Regions from separate parts of the Rahnella sp. RcJ3 genome, predicted to be linked through region 3. Evidence: predicted binding sites of a transcription regulator. Region 3 holds the regulator's gene; each other region holds the start of a gene.
The links. Region 3 encodes Fur, which represses iron uptake genes when iron is present. Its sites were predicted from a motif close to ATAATAATGAGAACNACTATCAA; they were not measured.
Positions count from the first base shown of each region.

Region 1: a site for Fur is predicted at 2,874-2,896, ahead of DXU84_RS06970 (TonB-dependent receptor domain-containing protein). Genes of this name have one in related genera too.
Region 2: a site for Fur is predicted at 2,610-2,632, ahead of sodA (superoxide dismutase [Mn]). Genes of this name have one in related genera too.

Region 1 is NZ_QSNX01000004.1:114,303-119,002, reverse strand. Features, by position in the region: gene map (type I methionyl aminopeptidase) at 1-624, shown strand, start outside; gene DXU84_RS06985 (PadR family transcriptional regulator) at 680-1,162, opposite strand; gene DXU84_RS06980 (siderophore-interacting protein) at 1,165-1,977, opposite strand; gene DXU84_RS06975 (TetR/AcrR family transcriptional regulator) at 2,116-2,727, opposite strand; gene DXU84_RS06970 (TonB-dependent receptor domain-containing protein) at 3,115-4,700, shown strand, end outside.
Region 2 is NZ_QSNX01000011.1:109,151-113,850, forward strand. Features, by position in the region: gene fdnG (formate dehydrogenase-N subunit alpha) at 1-1,512, opposite strand, end outside; gene fdhD (formate dehydrogenase accessory sulfurtransferase FdhD) at 1,658-2,500, shown strand; gene sodA (superoxide dismutase [Mn]) at 2,711-3,331, shown strand; gene DXU84_RS15765 (methyl-accepting chemotaxis protein) at 3,603-4,700, shown strand, end outside.
Region 3 is NZ_QSNX01000001.1:292,303-297,002, reverse strand. Features, by position in the region: gene DXU84_RS01380 (methyl-accepting chemotaxis protein) at 1-330, opposite strand, end outside; gene fldA (flavodoxin FldA) at 752-1,279, shown strand; gene fur (ferric iron uptake transcriptional regulator) at 1,592-2,047, shown strand; gene chiQ (ChiQ/YbfN family lipoprotein) at 2,176-2,511, opposite strand; gene DXU84_RS01360 (OprD family outer membrane porin) at 2,525-3,895, opposite strand; gene glnS (glutamine--tRNA ligase) at 4,374-4,700, opposite strand, start outside.

The sequences.
Region 1 (4,700 bases), on a different contig from region 3:
TTTATCGTCAACGAATTGCAGGCGATCCCGGCCAATATCGGTTATCACGGCTATCAGAAAACCACCTGCACCTCCGTCAACCACGTGATTTGTCACGGCATTCCTTCCGATAAGGCGCTGAAAAAAGGCGATATTGTTAACATCGACGTGGCGCTGATCAAAGACGGCTGGTACGGCGATACCAGCCGTATGTATTACGCCGGTGAACCCGGCATTATGGCGCGCCGTCTGGTGGATACCACCTATGAAGCAATGATGGCCGGTATTGCAGTGGTACGTCCCGGCGCAACACTCGGCGACGTCGGCTTTGCGATTGCTGCGGTGGCGAAACGCGAAGGTTTTTCCATTGTGGAAGAGTATTGCGGTCACGGCATCGGCATGGGTTATCACGAAGATCCGCAGGTGCTGCATTATGGCGAGCAAGGTCACGGGCTGGTATTGCAGGAAGGCATGTTATTTACCATCGAGCCGATGCTCAATGCCGGTAAAAAACAAAACAAAGTCCTGCCCGATGGCTGGACCGTGGTGACTAAAGATCATTCGTTGTCCGCACAATGGGAACATATGATTGCGGTGACGAAAGATGGTTATGAAATACTGACCCCGTGGCCGGAAGATAAGTGACAATACTGGGACAGTAAAGCCTCCATCCGGAGGCTTTTTGCTTTCTGAGGTACGGCTAACTGCGCTCGATTTCTTTTGTCGCCCGGTCCAACGCATCGGTGATTTTATACAGTGTCTCCTGTCCGATGGGGCCTTTCGCCAGCCGCAGGTTAAGCGCCATGCGGATATTGTTTATCGCGCGCTGCATTTCAGGAATGCTGCGATTGTTGGATAAAATCGCCAGCGAATGCAGTTTCTCCGTCACTGAGCCGAGCAGTTCTCCCTGTTCAGCCAGCGATTGCGAACCTTCCGGTGTAATCGCATATTGCTTCTTACCGCCCTCTTCCTGGCTGGCCGAAATCAACCCCTGTTCTTCTAAAAAGGTCAGGTTCGGATAAATGATACTGGCGCTCGGCGTGTATTCACCTTTGGATAATTCTTCGATGGCCTTGATCAGCTCATAACCGTGGGCGGGACGCCGCTGCAAAAAATGCAGCATCAGCAGGCGGATATCCCCCGTTTCGAACATTCTTTCGCGGCGGTGTTTATGATTCATCATCGTTATTTATTATGCCAATAGGCCACACAACGCACCAGGTTCGCATCCAATCCACGGGTTTCCACGAAATAATCATTCAGCCCTTTGGCGAATTTCCCTTCACCGGTGACCCAGATGTAGTAATCACTTTCCGGCAGCGGCAGGCTTTTCAGTTTTTTAACCTCCGCGTCATCTTCCTGATAACCGTTGTGCTCATCGCTGACAATCCATTCAATGTTGAAGTCTTGTTCATCATCTAAATAGCTGACGCAACTCACGTCTTTCACTTTCACCAGCACGGTGATTTTGGCGTCGGACGCCGCCTGTTTCAGCTCACGCAGACGGCGTTTCACCGCCGGAAGACCGGTTTCATCGCAGACATACAACTGCCATTTATAGGTGGTCGGGATGATCAGTGAACCACGTGGCCCGCCGATGATCAGTTTATCGCCCGGCTTCGCATCAGCCGCCCATTCGCTGGCGACACCCCCGTCGTGAATATAGAAATCCAGCGTCAGTTCGTTGGTCTGTGCATCGTAATGCAGCGGCGTGTATTCGCGGTTCAGCGGACGCGGCCCTTCGCCCCACACGATCCCTTCTTCGGTTGCAGCGGGTGGTGTAATGGCATCCCCCGGATTCGCCGGGAAAAACAGTTTGATGTGGTCATCGAAGCCGCGTGACGTAAACCCGCTCAGCTCGTCGCCGTTTAATACAATGCGTTTAAAACAGCCGGAAATCGTTTCACTGCTTTTTACCGTGATATGACGGAAAACCAGTTCATTTTTGACACGAACCGGCAGATTTGCGGCAGGGGTTTCAGTGCGATGTTGTGCCATCACGTTCTCTCTTTTGCGATAAGGTCTACCAAAAGATATATCTTAGTCATGTTTTCCGCAATCCCGGAAAGTGTAAGGAAAAACAAAAAAGCCATCACGGTGGATGGCTTCGGATTGCAGTGGCAGGAGGAAGAATGGCTAGCGCACGGCGCCGTACAGGAACATCTCGACGGCGTTTTTCACCAGTTGCTTGATCTCGATGACGTCCAGTGGCGCAGGGTCGCTCTGGTACAAACGCATATTGGTTTGCGCCGTCACCAGCGCCAGAAACTGGCGCGCGCGCAAATCGGCATCAGCATTGCCGAGTTGCCCTTTTTGCATCGCCAGCGCTAAAAATGCCGCCAGTGATTCGATGGCTTCACCCGGACCGGCATCGTGAAACAACATACCGATGTCAGAACGCCCGGCTTCGGCAATCACCATCCGGTATACCGCCAGCGCGGTACCGTCGTTGGTCAGCACCAGCAACATTCTTTCACCAAAACGGGTCAGCACCGTTTCCAGCGGCAGATCAGGCAAGGGGGCGGAAAGCCCGTCAACGGCATCGGAAAGATGCCCGGTGGCGTAGGCTTTAACCACCGCCACCAGCAGCGATTCTTTGGAGGGAAAGTAATTGTAAAGTGTGGCTTTTGATCCGCCAAGCCGCCGGGCAAGCTCATTCATCGAAGCACGCTCGTAGCCGCACTCCTGAAATAATTCCGCCGCGGCATCCACAATCGCATCCCTTCTGGCCTCGGTACGTACTTTCATTTTCACTCCTTAACTGTACGGTACAGTTTCTATTTATACCCACTCTAACCATGCCTTTCCGGCTTGTAAAGCCGCGCCCCCCTGGCCCGTTTCGAAAGACGAATTGCAAAGATTTCGTTAAGAACTACATTTTTTTTATCATTTTGTTGATAACAATTATCAGTATCATTATCATTCTCACAAAGCCGAAATGGGTGCGGATGTTAAATAAACCCATATTTTATAAGGACAATGGCCTTTTCACGGAAGAATTGCATGCAGATGACCAGCGCGTCTGATTTGTCGAAAGGCAGTAAATGCGAGCAGAACTTAAAAAAATTAGTCCAGGACTTATAACAAATGTTCAAATCCTTTACACAGCAGGGTTTGGTGAAAAACGTCATTTTCATGGGGACGATTCTCACCACCACCTTTAACGTAAATGCAGCGGAAGCCGTTAAAGACAATACCGATCTCACAGCAAGCAATACGCAATCTTCTGAAGCCATCAAAAAAAAACCGGCGGTGCGTACCGCGCAGGATCTGGCGCAGAACAATGAAGAAGTCATGACTGTCACCGAAACGATGCCGGATAAAAAACCAGGCTCGAAAACCACCATCACGGCGGCAGAAATGCAGCGAAAAGGCGGTAATGATTTCGGCACTATCATGCGTTATGAGCCGCTGATCACCGCGACCGGCGCGAGTGGCGGCTCCGGCAATGGCAAAAGCGGCTTCGACCGCAGCGGTTATACCGGCTATAACATCCGTGGCCTGGAAAGCAACCGCGTCGGTATTGACGTCGACGGTATTCCGCAGCCAAACGCTACCGGGCGCAGCTACGTCAGCCGTGCGGGCCTGAACACCTTTGGTATTGGCCGCGATTACATCGACCCGTATATTTACGGTCAGGTGGATATTGAATCCGGCGCCACATCAGCCGATCGCGCCAACACCTCCATCGGTGGTGCCGTTTCCTTCCTGCCAAAATCTGCCGACGATTACCTGCGTCCGGGCAAGGAAGTCTATTTCGGTTACCAGTCTGATTATGATTCTTCGGATCGTTCCTGGCACAACGGCATCACCGCTGCCGCCGGTGACGAAACCCTGCGGGGCCTGATCGCCATCAGCCGCCGCGACGGCCAGGAAACCAGCAACAACAGCGATACGCTCGATGCGTATCCGGCCAACTGGCACTCTGACGCCATTATGACGTCGGTCATCTGGCAGCCGAATGATGCGCATAAAATCACCGGCACCCTCGATTACTACGAGAAAGTGAACCACACCCATTACGATACCTGGAACAATGCTGGCAGCGCGATTCTGGGTACCGCACAACAGCAAAGTAACACCCGCCGCTGGGGCGCGAGCCTGAAAGATGAATGGACGCCATTCAACGATTACGTGGATGCCATCGTCTCGAAAGTGTATTACCAGTACACCCAGGCACACGACAACACCTATCTGCCAAACGAAAGTAAGCAGATGATGAACGTCTACTCAAACTATGACGTGAACACCTACGGCGCGGAGACCAGCTGGCTAAAAACGCTGGGTCGCCATGAGCTGAGTGCCGGTATCAACGGCCGCGTGTCCAACACTGAACGTCCGTTCCGCGAAAGCCCGGATCAAAGTGCTTTCACGACTATCATGCAGCCGGAAGCTAACAGCCGGACGTATATCCTCGGCGGCTTCCTGCAAGACACCATCAAGTTTGACCTCGACGGCCATAACTTCTCTGTCGTGCCTGCGGTGCGTGTCGCGTATCAGAATACCAAGGCAGAAAACCTGTCAGACTTGTCCAACAGCATTGTTTCTGAAGATCAGGTTTCCACCCTGTACGGTAAAGCCAACTCCGATACACAGGCCCTGCCATCACTGGCCTTCACCTATGACATCACCCCTAAGCTGATGACTTACCTGCAGTACCAGCGCGGTGCCCAGTTCCCGGATGCCAGCCAGCTTTACGGATCCTGGAACCTCGGTTCTAA
Region 2 (4,700 bases), on a different contig from region 3:
AAAGTTCGGCGTGTTTTTCCAGAAATTGACCTGTCCATCCACCAGCGGTGCGGGCGTAATCTGATGCAGATAATCAGTGAAATTAGTCTGTTTTTCCGACGGCAAAGGCATGTAACCCGGCAGATTCAGCGACAGCAAACCGAGGTCGGTATAGCCCTGAATATTGGAGTGACCACGCAGGGCATTCACGCCGCCGCCCGGCATACCAATGTTGCCAAGCAGCAACTGGATCATCGCCGCACAGCGGATGGTTTGTGCGCCGCCGGTATGGTGCGTCCAGCCCAGCGCATACAAAATGGTCGAGGTTTTATCGCGCGCGCAGGTTTCCGCCAGAATGGAGCTGATCAGCAGGAAATCTTCTTTCGAGGTACCGCACAGACGTTCCACCAGTTCCGGCGTGTAACGGGAAACATGCTCTTTCAGCAAGTTCCAGACACAGCGCGGGTCCTGCAACGTTTTATCCTGTTTCGCGAAGCCTTTTTCATCCAGCTGATAGTGCCAGCTTTCTTTGTTATAGGATTTTTTCGCCGCGTTAAAACCGCTGAAAAGACCGTCGTTGAATTCATAATCTTCACGTACCAGCAGGCTGGCATTGGTGTATTCCAGGACGTATTCGGTCTGAATTTTATTGTGGGTGATCAGATAGTTGATCATGCCGAGCAGGAAGGCCGTGTCAGAACCAGCGCGAATCGGCGCGTAGATATCGGCCACCGCAGCACTGCGGTTAAAACGCGGATCGACGACGATGACTTTAGCGTTATTTTTGGTTTTGGCCTCAATCACCCATTTGAATCCGACCGGATGCGCTTCTGCCGCATTTCCGCCCATAATTAAAATCACATTGGCGTTTTTGATGTCGACCCAGTTGTTCGTCATCGCACCGCGACCAAAGGTTGGCGCTAATGCCGCCACGGTCGGGCCATGACACAGACGGGCCTGACAGTCGATCGCCACCATACCCAGTGCGCGGGTGAATTTCTGATCCAGCAGACCGGTTTCATTACTGGCCGCAGAAGAACACAGCATGCCGGTGGTCAGCCAGCGGTTGACCGTCACGTTGTTTTCATTTTTCTCGACGAAATTGGCGTCGCGGTCATCTTTCATCAGGCGGGCGATACGGGAAATCGCCTCGTCCCACGTGATGCGCTGCCATTTATCGGAACCGGGAGCGCGGTATTCCGGATATCTGAGACGGCCTTCGCTGTGGATGTAATCCAGCACGCCTGCGCCTTTCGGGCACAACGAGCCACGACTGACCGGATGATCGGCGTCACCCTCTACGTGGAAGATATTTTCAGTGACGTTTTTCGCGCCATCGCCCTGGCTGTAAATCAGTATTCCGCAACCTACGGAACAGTAAGTGCAGTTGTTGCGGGTTTCACGGGAGCGAAGCAGTTTGTATTGGCGGGTTTCCGCCAGCGCCATGGTAGGAGTAAATCCTAATAATGCCGCCGTGGTGCCGGCCATACCACCCGCACATATTTTGAATAATTGTCTTCTGCTGACTTGCATGAAAGACTCCTTCCCATCATCTGTTAACACATTGCTTTTCAAATTGGCGCTTTCCGCAGCTGATGCGGAAGCGTTAAAATTAAAGCCAAGTACCCATAGTTTTTGTACGGCTTATGTAGCCGGAATGTTTATAAGGTTATTGCTAATGGATGTCCATCAAGTAAACGAACTGGGCGAAAAAGATGACAAAAAAGTGACTCAGATCATCGGAGCCAGCCAAAAAACGGTGATGCAGCGCGCACATCTCAATGAGCCGGAAGATGACTGGATTGCTCAGGAAGTGCCCGTTGCGCTGGTTTATAACGGCATTTCGCATGTGGTCATGATGGCTTCACCGAAAGATCTGCAGGCCTTTGCGCTGGGCTTTTCGCTGTCAGAAGGGATTATTGAATCGGTCAGTGATATTTACGGGATGGAGGTGACACCAAACTGTAACGGGATTGAGGTTAACATCGAATTATCGAGCCGCCGTTTCGCCGGGCTGAAAGAACGCCGCCGCGCCATGGCGGGCCGTACCGGGTGCGGCGTCTGCGGCATCGAACAGTTAGGCGATTTATTCCGCCCGCTCGCGCCGCTGCCGTTCAGTCAAACCTTTGATCTGGCAAATCTGGACAACGCGCTGCACCAGCTGAAATCCGTGCAGGAAATCGGCCAGCTCACCGGCTGTACCCACGCCGCCGCGTGGATCACGCCGGAAGGTGAATTACTGGGTGGCTGCGAAGATGTGGGCCGTCATGTGGCGCTCGATAAAATGCTCGGTATGCGTGCCAGACAAAACGACTGGATATCCGGCGCCGCGCTGGTATCAAGCCGCGCCAGCTATGAAATGGTGCAGAAAGCCGCGATGTGCGGCATCGAAATCCTGTTTGCCGTCTCCGCCGCCACCACGCTCGCAGTCGACGTTGCCGAAAAATGCAATCTGACGCTGGTCGGTTTCAGTAAACCGGGACGGGCAACGGTGTATACGCATCCGCAGCGGTTACGTTAACTCTCTCTAAGCACCGCGTGCCTTTAGACAATTTAGGATTGTTTGCGGTTATCTGGTTCTAAGCCCCGTATAACAGGCGCTTACGAGTACCCGCACAAAGCATGGAGCATAGATAATCATTTTCAATATCATTTAATTAACTATAATGATCCGACTGATTACGCGGTGCTCACAATGACGGTGCCGCCCTACACTATGGAGACGATGAACATGAGTTATTCACTGCCATCACTGCCTTACGCATACGACGCACTCGAACCGCATTTCGACAAAGAAACGATGGAAATCCATCACACTAAACATCACCAGGCTTACGTGAACAACGCTAACGCTGCGCTGGAAAGCTTGCCGGAACTGGCTGCACTGCCGGTTGAAGAACTGATCACCAAACTGGATCAGGTTCCTGCAGACAAGAAAGTTGCACTGCGTAACAACGCAGGCGGCCACGCTAACCACAGCCTGTTCTGGAAAGGCCTGAAAACTGGCACCACCCTGCAGGGCGAACTGAAATCTGCGATCGAACGCGATTTCGGCAGCGTTGACGCTTTCAAAGAAACTTTTGAGAAAGCAGCGACCACTCGTTTCGGTTCAGGCTGGGCATGGCTGGTGCTGAAAGACGGCAAACTGGCGGTTGTTTCTACTGCTAACCAGGACAGCCCGCTGATGGGCGAAGCCATTTCCGGCGCTTCCGGTTACCCGCTGCTGGGCCTGGACGTGTGGGAACACGCTTACTACCTGAAATATCAGAACAAACGCCCTGACTACATCAAAGCCTTCTGGGCTGTTGTAAACTGGGACGAAGCAGCAAAACGTCTGGCTGAAGCGAAGTAATTTCGCCCTGCCGCCCTTTGCGGGCATGATGATGTTTTCGCCAATGGCGGGTCAGTGACCCGCCTTTTTTATGTCCTGAATTTGTATGCATGATCACTGTTTTACAGCGAATTATTCTTCCGTTTCCCACCATTATTAGACCCCGCTCGCATTAATCAAAAATACGCCACAGATCCTATAAAGTTTATTAAACAACCTACCGATAGATTGTTCACAAAGGCGTCACAAAAACGCATGTCTATTTAAAAGGGATGTTTGACGGAGAATGATTATGAGTAACGGATCGGGTCTTTCGCAGTGGATGAACAATCTCAAGGTCGGCACCAAACTGGGTCTGGGTTTCGGGCTGGTGCTTTTGATCGCGGCCGTCATTACCACTGCGGGAATGATTAAATTTAACGACATCAGTCAGCGTGCGGAAAAAGTCGATTTCAGTAATCAGATGAACGCATTACTCAATGATGCCCGCCTCAGCCGTACGCTTTATCAGCTCAATTACAATCCGGCGTATCTCAAAAAAAATCAGGACAACATTGACGCGCTGTCGCAACTGATTGAGCAGTCGAAAGACAAGCTGAAATGGGATGCCGCTGGCCAGGCAGAACTGGAGCAGGTGCCGGTAAAAATTCATGAATATCAGCAGGCACAAGCCGCGTTTAAAGAAGCCGTCGACCGCAAAGATGCGGTACGCGCCAGCTGGAATCTTTCCGAAACCGAAGCCGTTGTGAAACGTTTACAAGATCAGCTGCGTGTGGAAGATGCCGATCCTTCCATTCGTCTTTCACTGGCCGAAGTCATTCAAAAACTGATCAACGTGCGTTATGACGTGCGCGGCCTGTTGCTCAACATCAACAAGGAATCGGAAGCCAGGCTGTTAAAGTCAATTGATGATACGCAGGCCAATGCTAAAAAGCTGAACGCATTACTGTTGCCGGATCAGCAGGCCACACTCGCCCCGCTGATGAGTGCGCTGGCGACCTATAAAGATCACGTTATGGCCTACATGCCGGCTTACGAAGATGAACAAAAGAACTCGCAGCTGCTGACAGTAAAAGCCGCTGAGATGAACACACTGGTCGCAAAAATATTCAAAAATGAACTGGATAACACGCATAAAGACATCACTAATGCGCAGATGATCATGATGGTGATTACGCTGATCGTAATGCTGGTGGGGATTATCATTGCATGGCGAATCACCCGCCAGATTGCCCAGCCGCTGCGCGATACGCTGAAAACGGCGGAGGCGATTGCGCGGGGCGATCTGACTGTCGCGCATCCAACCACACGTCGCGATGAGCTGGGTATGCTGATGAACGCGGTGTCCGCGATGAGCCAGAATCTCAGTACGATGATTTATGAAATCCGC
Region 3 (4,700 bases):
CGGATGCGGTGCCGCTTTAAAACTGGCCAGAGCCTGCGTCAGCCCGCTGAGTGATTGTTTGGCGGTATCAAAAATTTCCGGACCTTTTGACGGATCGGCCTGAAGCTGTGCCACGGCGCGGCTCAGGCGCGTCACGGTACGAAAATACTGATCATTTCCTTTATTGATCAGCGCCATATTGTTGACCAGCTCGGTACTATTTTTGGTATTTTGGGTCAGTGTGTCCAGTGAGGTGACGGTGTAAAGGGAAACACCTGCCCACATGACGCAAAAGATGCCAAGAATGGTTAATAAAGCGGCCCTGATGGTGATATTTTTTAAAAACTGCACGATATGCCTCTCTCGAAACATGTCTGTTTCTGGCCTGAGGATTGACGGGGATGCGGAGAATCAAGACAGGTAACCAGCAGGCAAGTGCCCCAGGACATGTTTGAACACCTCTCCGGGCATCGATTTCTTTATTATGTTGAGATTGCTCCCGAATCATCTATCGGCGGAATGTTCTCGAAATTTAGTATTGTGACGACTTATTTCTCAAACTTGCTTTTGACCTTATTAAGCCTGAGGTTAATTCGCCGCAGGTGAAAGCACACAAAGGCGATAACACATAAAAATATTGCCCGATAAACTTATTTCCCAGTTAAGAAGGCGAGCAGAAGCATATTCTCCGCCGCACGAGTTTGCTATCATCTGCATTATTATTGCCTGCGTTGCAGAGCACTTCATTGAGAACAAGAGGTTAGGTAATCTTATGGCCGTTGTAGGTATCTTCTTTGGATCCGATACAGGTAACACCGAAAACATCGCAAAAATGATCCAGAAGCAATTGGGTAAAGATGTTGCAGAGGTGCATGACATTGCGAAGAGCAGCAAAGAGGATCTGGAAAAATTCGATATTTTGCTTATCGGCATTCCAACCTGGTATTACGGTGAAGCGCAGTGTGACTGGGACGACTTTTTCCCAACGCTGGAAGAGATAGATTTCGAAGGTAAGCTGGTGGCACTGTTTGGTTGCGGTGACCAGGAAGACTACGCCGAATATTTCTGCGATGCGCTGGGCACCGTGCGCGATATCATTGAGCCACGCGGCGCAGTGATTGTCGGACATTGGCCTACCGAAGGTTACCACTTTGAAGCATCTAAAGGCCTGGCGGATGATAAGCACTTCATAGGACTGGCAATTGACGAAGATCGTCAGCCCGAACTGACCAGCGAACGTGTTGATGCCTGGGTGAAACAGATCACAGAAGAACTTAGCCTTTCTGAAATTATTGGCTAAAAACCCTGTTGGCCCTGAGGATTTATTCTACAATTGAAGGGCCAAACTATTACTGAAATTAACAATTTAACTGCTACAAAATTGTAACTTTCGGTCGTATCAAGGTACACTGAGTTCCTCTGTTTTTTCTATTGATCAAGTCGTTGCATTCCAAATGTGACCGGCAATTTGTGATCTTTATTAACAGGCTGTCGTTGACGAGAATTGGCACATTGCGTTAAACGAAGAGACTAAACGAATAATTTTGTGCCGCCGATGCCACAGGCTGCATGCCTCAACTTGATTAGCACATAGTAACAGGACTGAATCCGCATGACTGACAACAACACCGCACTGAAGAAAGCCGGCTTAAAAGTCACGCTTCCGCGCCTCAAAATCCTGGAAGTGCTGCAAGCGCCGGAAGGTCATCACGTTAGTGCGGAAGATCTTTACAAGCAACTGATTGATATGGGTGAAGAAATTGGCCTGGCGACGGTTTACCGCGTTCTGAACCAGTTTGACGACGCCGGTATTGTCACCCGTCATAACTTCGAAGGCGGCAAGTCCGTATTCGAACTGACCCAGCAACATCACCACGACCACCTGATCTGTCTGGATTGCGGTCGTGTGATCGAATTCCGTGACGAATATATTGAAGGTCGTCAGCGTGAGATTGCTAAGAAACACGGTATCAAGCTCACCAACCACAGCCTGTATCTGTACGGCCACTGTGAAGCAGGCGATTGCCGCGAAGATGACTCTTTGCACAACGATAAACCTGCGCAGTAATCTGCACAGGCTTTGACTAAATTAACCGCTGAAAAGCGGTTTTTTTATGTCTGATATCGACGCAGATTGAGCCCGGATAGCAGGCATAAAAAACCCCGGCAAGCCGGGGTATGTTTCGCTGCTGAGATTCACGGCTTAGGTGAATTGTTCGTTTTTATTTCCTGCCAGATTTTCCCGCAATCAGCAGCATATGCCTGACCGTCGCCAGTTTTACGCGCCGTCAGACATCGCTGATAATCCACCACGCGCACCGTCTCCTGTTCTGCAAATTGCTGGTGGGCTTTTTCCTGTTTCAGTTTATTCAGTAACACCTCGCAGGATGCCAGTTTGTCCGGATTGCCTTCTGACGTATTGATACAGGCACGGTAATCTTCCCGCGTTTGGGATATTTGTGCCTGATCGGCGGTGGGTGCACAACCGGCCAGCAAAACAGCCGAAACCATGATCATCAGTAATTTATTCATCGACATAGCGACCTCAGAAAATAGTAAATGGAGCGATAACGATGAATTTCACGTCTTTTTCATCCTGGAAAATGTTGCCGTAACCGCCGCCCCAGCTCGGTATGTCCGAATGGTTGTCGTACTGGGTGTAATGCAGTTTGAACAACGTCCCTTTGGCGCGCCCTTCCTGAATGGTGTACAGCGCATCCAGGCTCCATGCGCTTTCTTTCAGACGCTGGCTCTGGTCATAAGCGGCGTTGGTGCTCGGTTTGGCATCCCAGGCATAGACGTACGAACCACCGACCGCGAAGCCCGGTAAATCCCATTTCGCCAGATCATACAATACGCCTGCATATACTGCTTTTTCACCGTTGGCGTTGAAGTCCGAGCGGTTGTCCCACCACACATCAAGACGGCCGTTTGAGGAAGAATAAGTCGGGGTCATGCGCTGCAGGAAGTAGCCCTGATTCCCTTCCGCTTTCACCATCGTCCCTTCCAGACGCCAGTTAAACTGCCCGGTGGTATAGCCAAAGGTCAGTGCCTGCAACCATGCCAGACCGTCATACAGACTGTTCGGATCATTCTTGTCACTGATGCGGTCTTCTGCACCATAGAACTGATAGCTGGTGGTCAGCGGATTGCCCAGCAGATCCATTTTGTACGAGGCCTTAGCAAAGTACTGATCGACATAACTTTCAGCCTGGCCAAATGCGCCTTCCAGTACGAAGTCATTTTTAAAATCATATTTCGCACCGAGCGAATGAATATAAGAAACGCCGGTTTTCTTGTCATTCTGGCGGAAATCATCCATTTCCAGATGCCACGGCGATTTATATTCATCAGCCCACATATAGGAGAAACTCAGTTCACCCGGGTCACCGAAATCGTGTTTATAACCGGCTTCCGCACCGCGATACGTACCCGGCATAAAGCTCCAGTGCGGTGCGATCAGCGTCTGTCCGGTAGGCTGAATATACCCTGCGTGCCCCCAGAATCCGCCATATTTGAATTTACCGGCTGCCTTATAAAGACTGACCCCACTTTTATCCCCGGAGTAATCTTCGTCGTAGGCGCGGTTGCTGTTAGAAAAGGCGATTTCGTTGGGATGGCCGCTCTCGCTGCTCTCGGCCATTTCAATCGCCGTAAAGGCTGCGATATCAATACCAAACATGTCCCAGGCATAGCCGGAAGAAAAATCGAGGTTCAGGTTAGCGGTAGAATGCGAAAGGTTGGTTGTATAGTCTTTGTAGTGGTCACTCGCCGGATCCATGTCCTTGCGGTCACGTTCACGCTGCCAGTAGTACACACCGCCGGTCAGTGTGGAATCATCAATAAAACCGGCTGCTTTGGTCTCTTGTGAAAACATCATTCCGCCACCCAGTAAGGTGCCGGCGAGAGAATACATGGCAGGTTTCAGGTAAGCCGATCCCCTGCCCCTGTTACGGTGCTTGTGCATAGAGATTCCTCATGTTGACTAAAAAAACGAGCAAAACCCAAACGGGTATAAAAAGCGGTCGCCAGAGGCGTAACCGGTTAAATCAACATCAAGAGTATTTTTCGCGACGCGAATTATCAATGAGTAATTAATCATTAATTATCGAAATATGACAAAGTGCACATAAAGATGAAAAAGCATTACAGAGGTATGCAGGAAAGGATTAAAGCAATGGACTATAATAATATATAATTAAAACATACGATTAAACAAAATCATCTTACAGTTTAAACGTTTCAGCAATATGAACGGCTGTGGCACAACGTTTTAAAAGTAAGCATAGGAAATACATTAATTCGCGACGAAAAACAAAAGGCATCTCTGACAAGAATAACAGGCGAAAAAAAACGCAGCCTGAACTGCGTTTTTATTACCTCATACTGAGGGCTTACGCGACGGGTTTGCTTTCCCAGGTATCACGCAGGCCAACGGTACGGTTAAACACCAGATGTTCAGCACTTGAGTAGCGATTGTCGGCACAGAAGTAACCTTCACGCTCAAACTGCAGGCTGATTTCAGCCTGTGCAGCCACCAGTGATGGCTCCACGAAACCGTGGGAAATCACCAGGGAATCCGGGTTGATGGTGGTCAGGAAGTCTTCCGCCTGGCCCGGGTTTGCGACGCTGAACAGACGGTCATACAGGCGGAACTCAGCCGGTTTGCCTTCAGACGCGGACACCCAGTGGATCACGCCTTTCACCTTGCGGCCATCGGC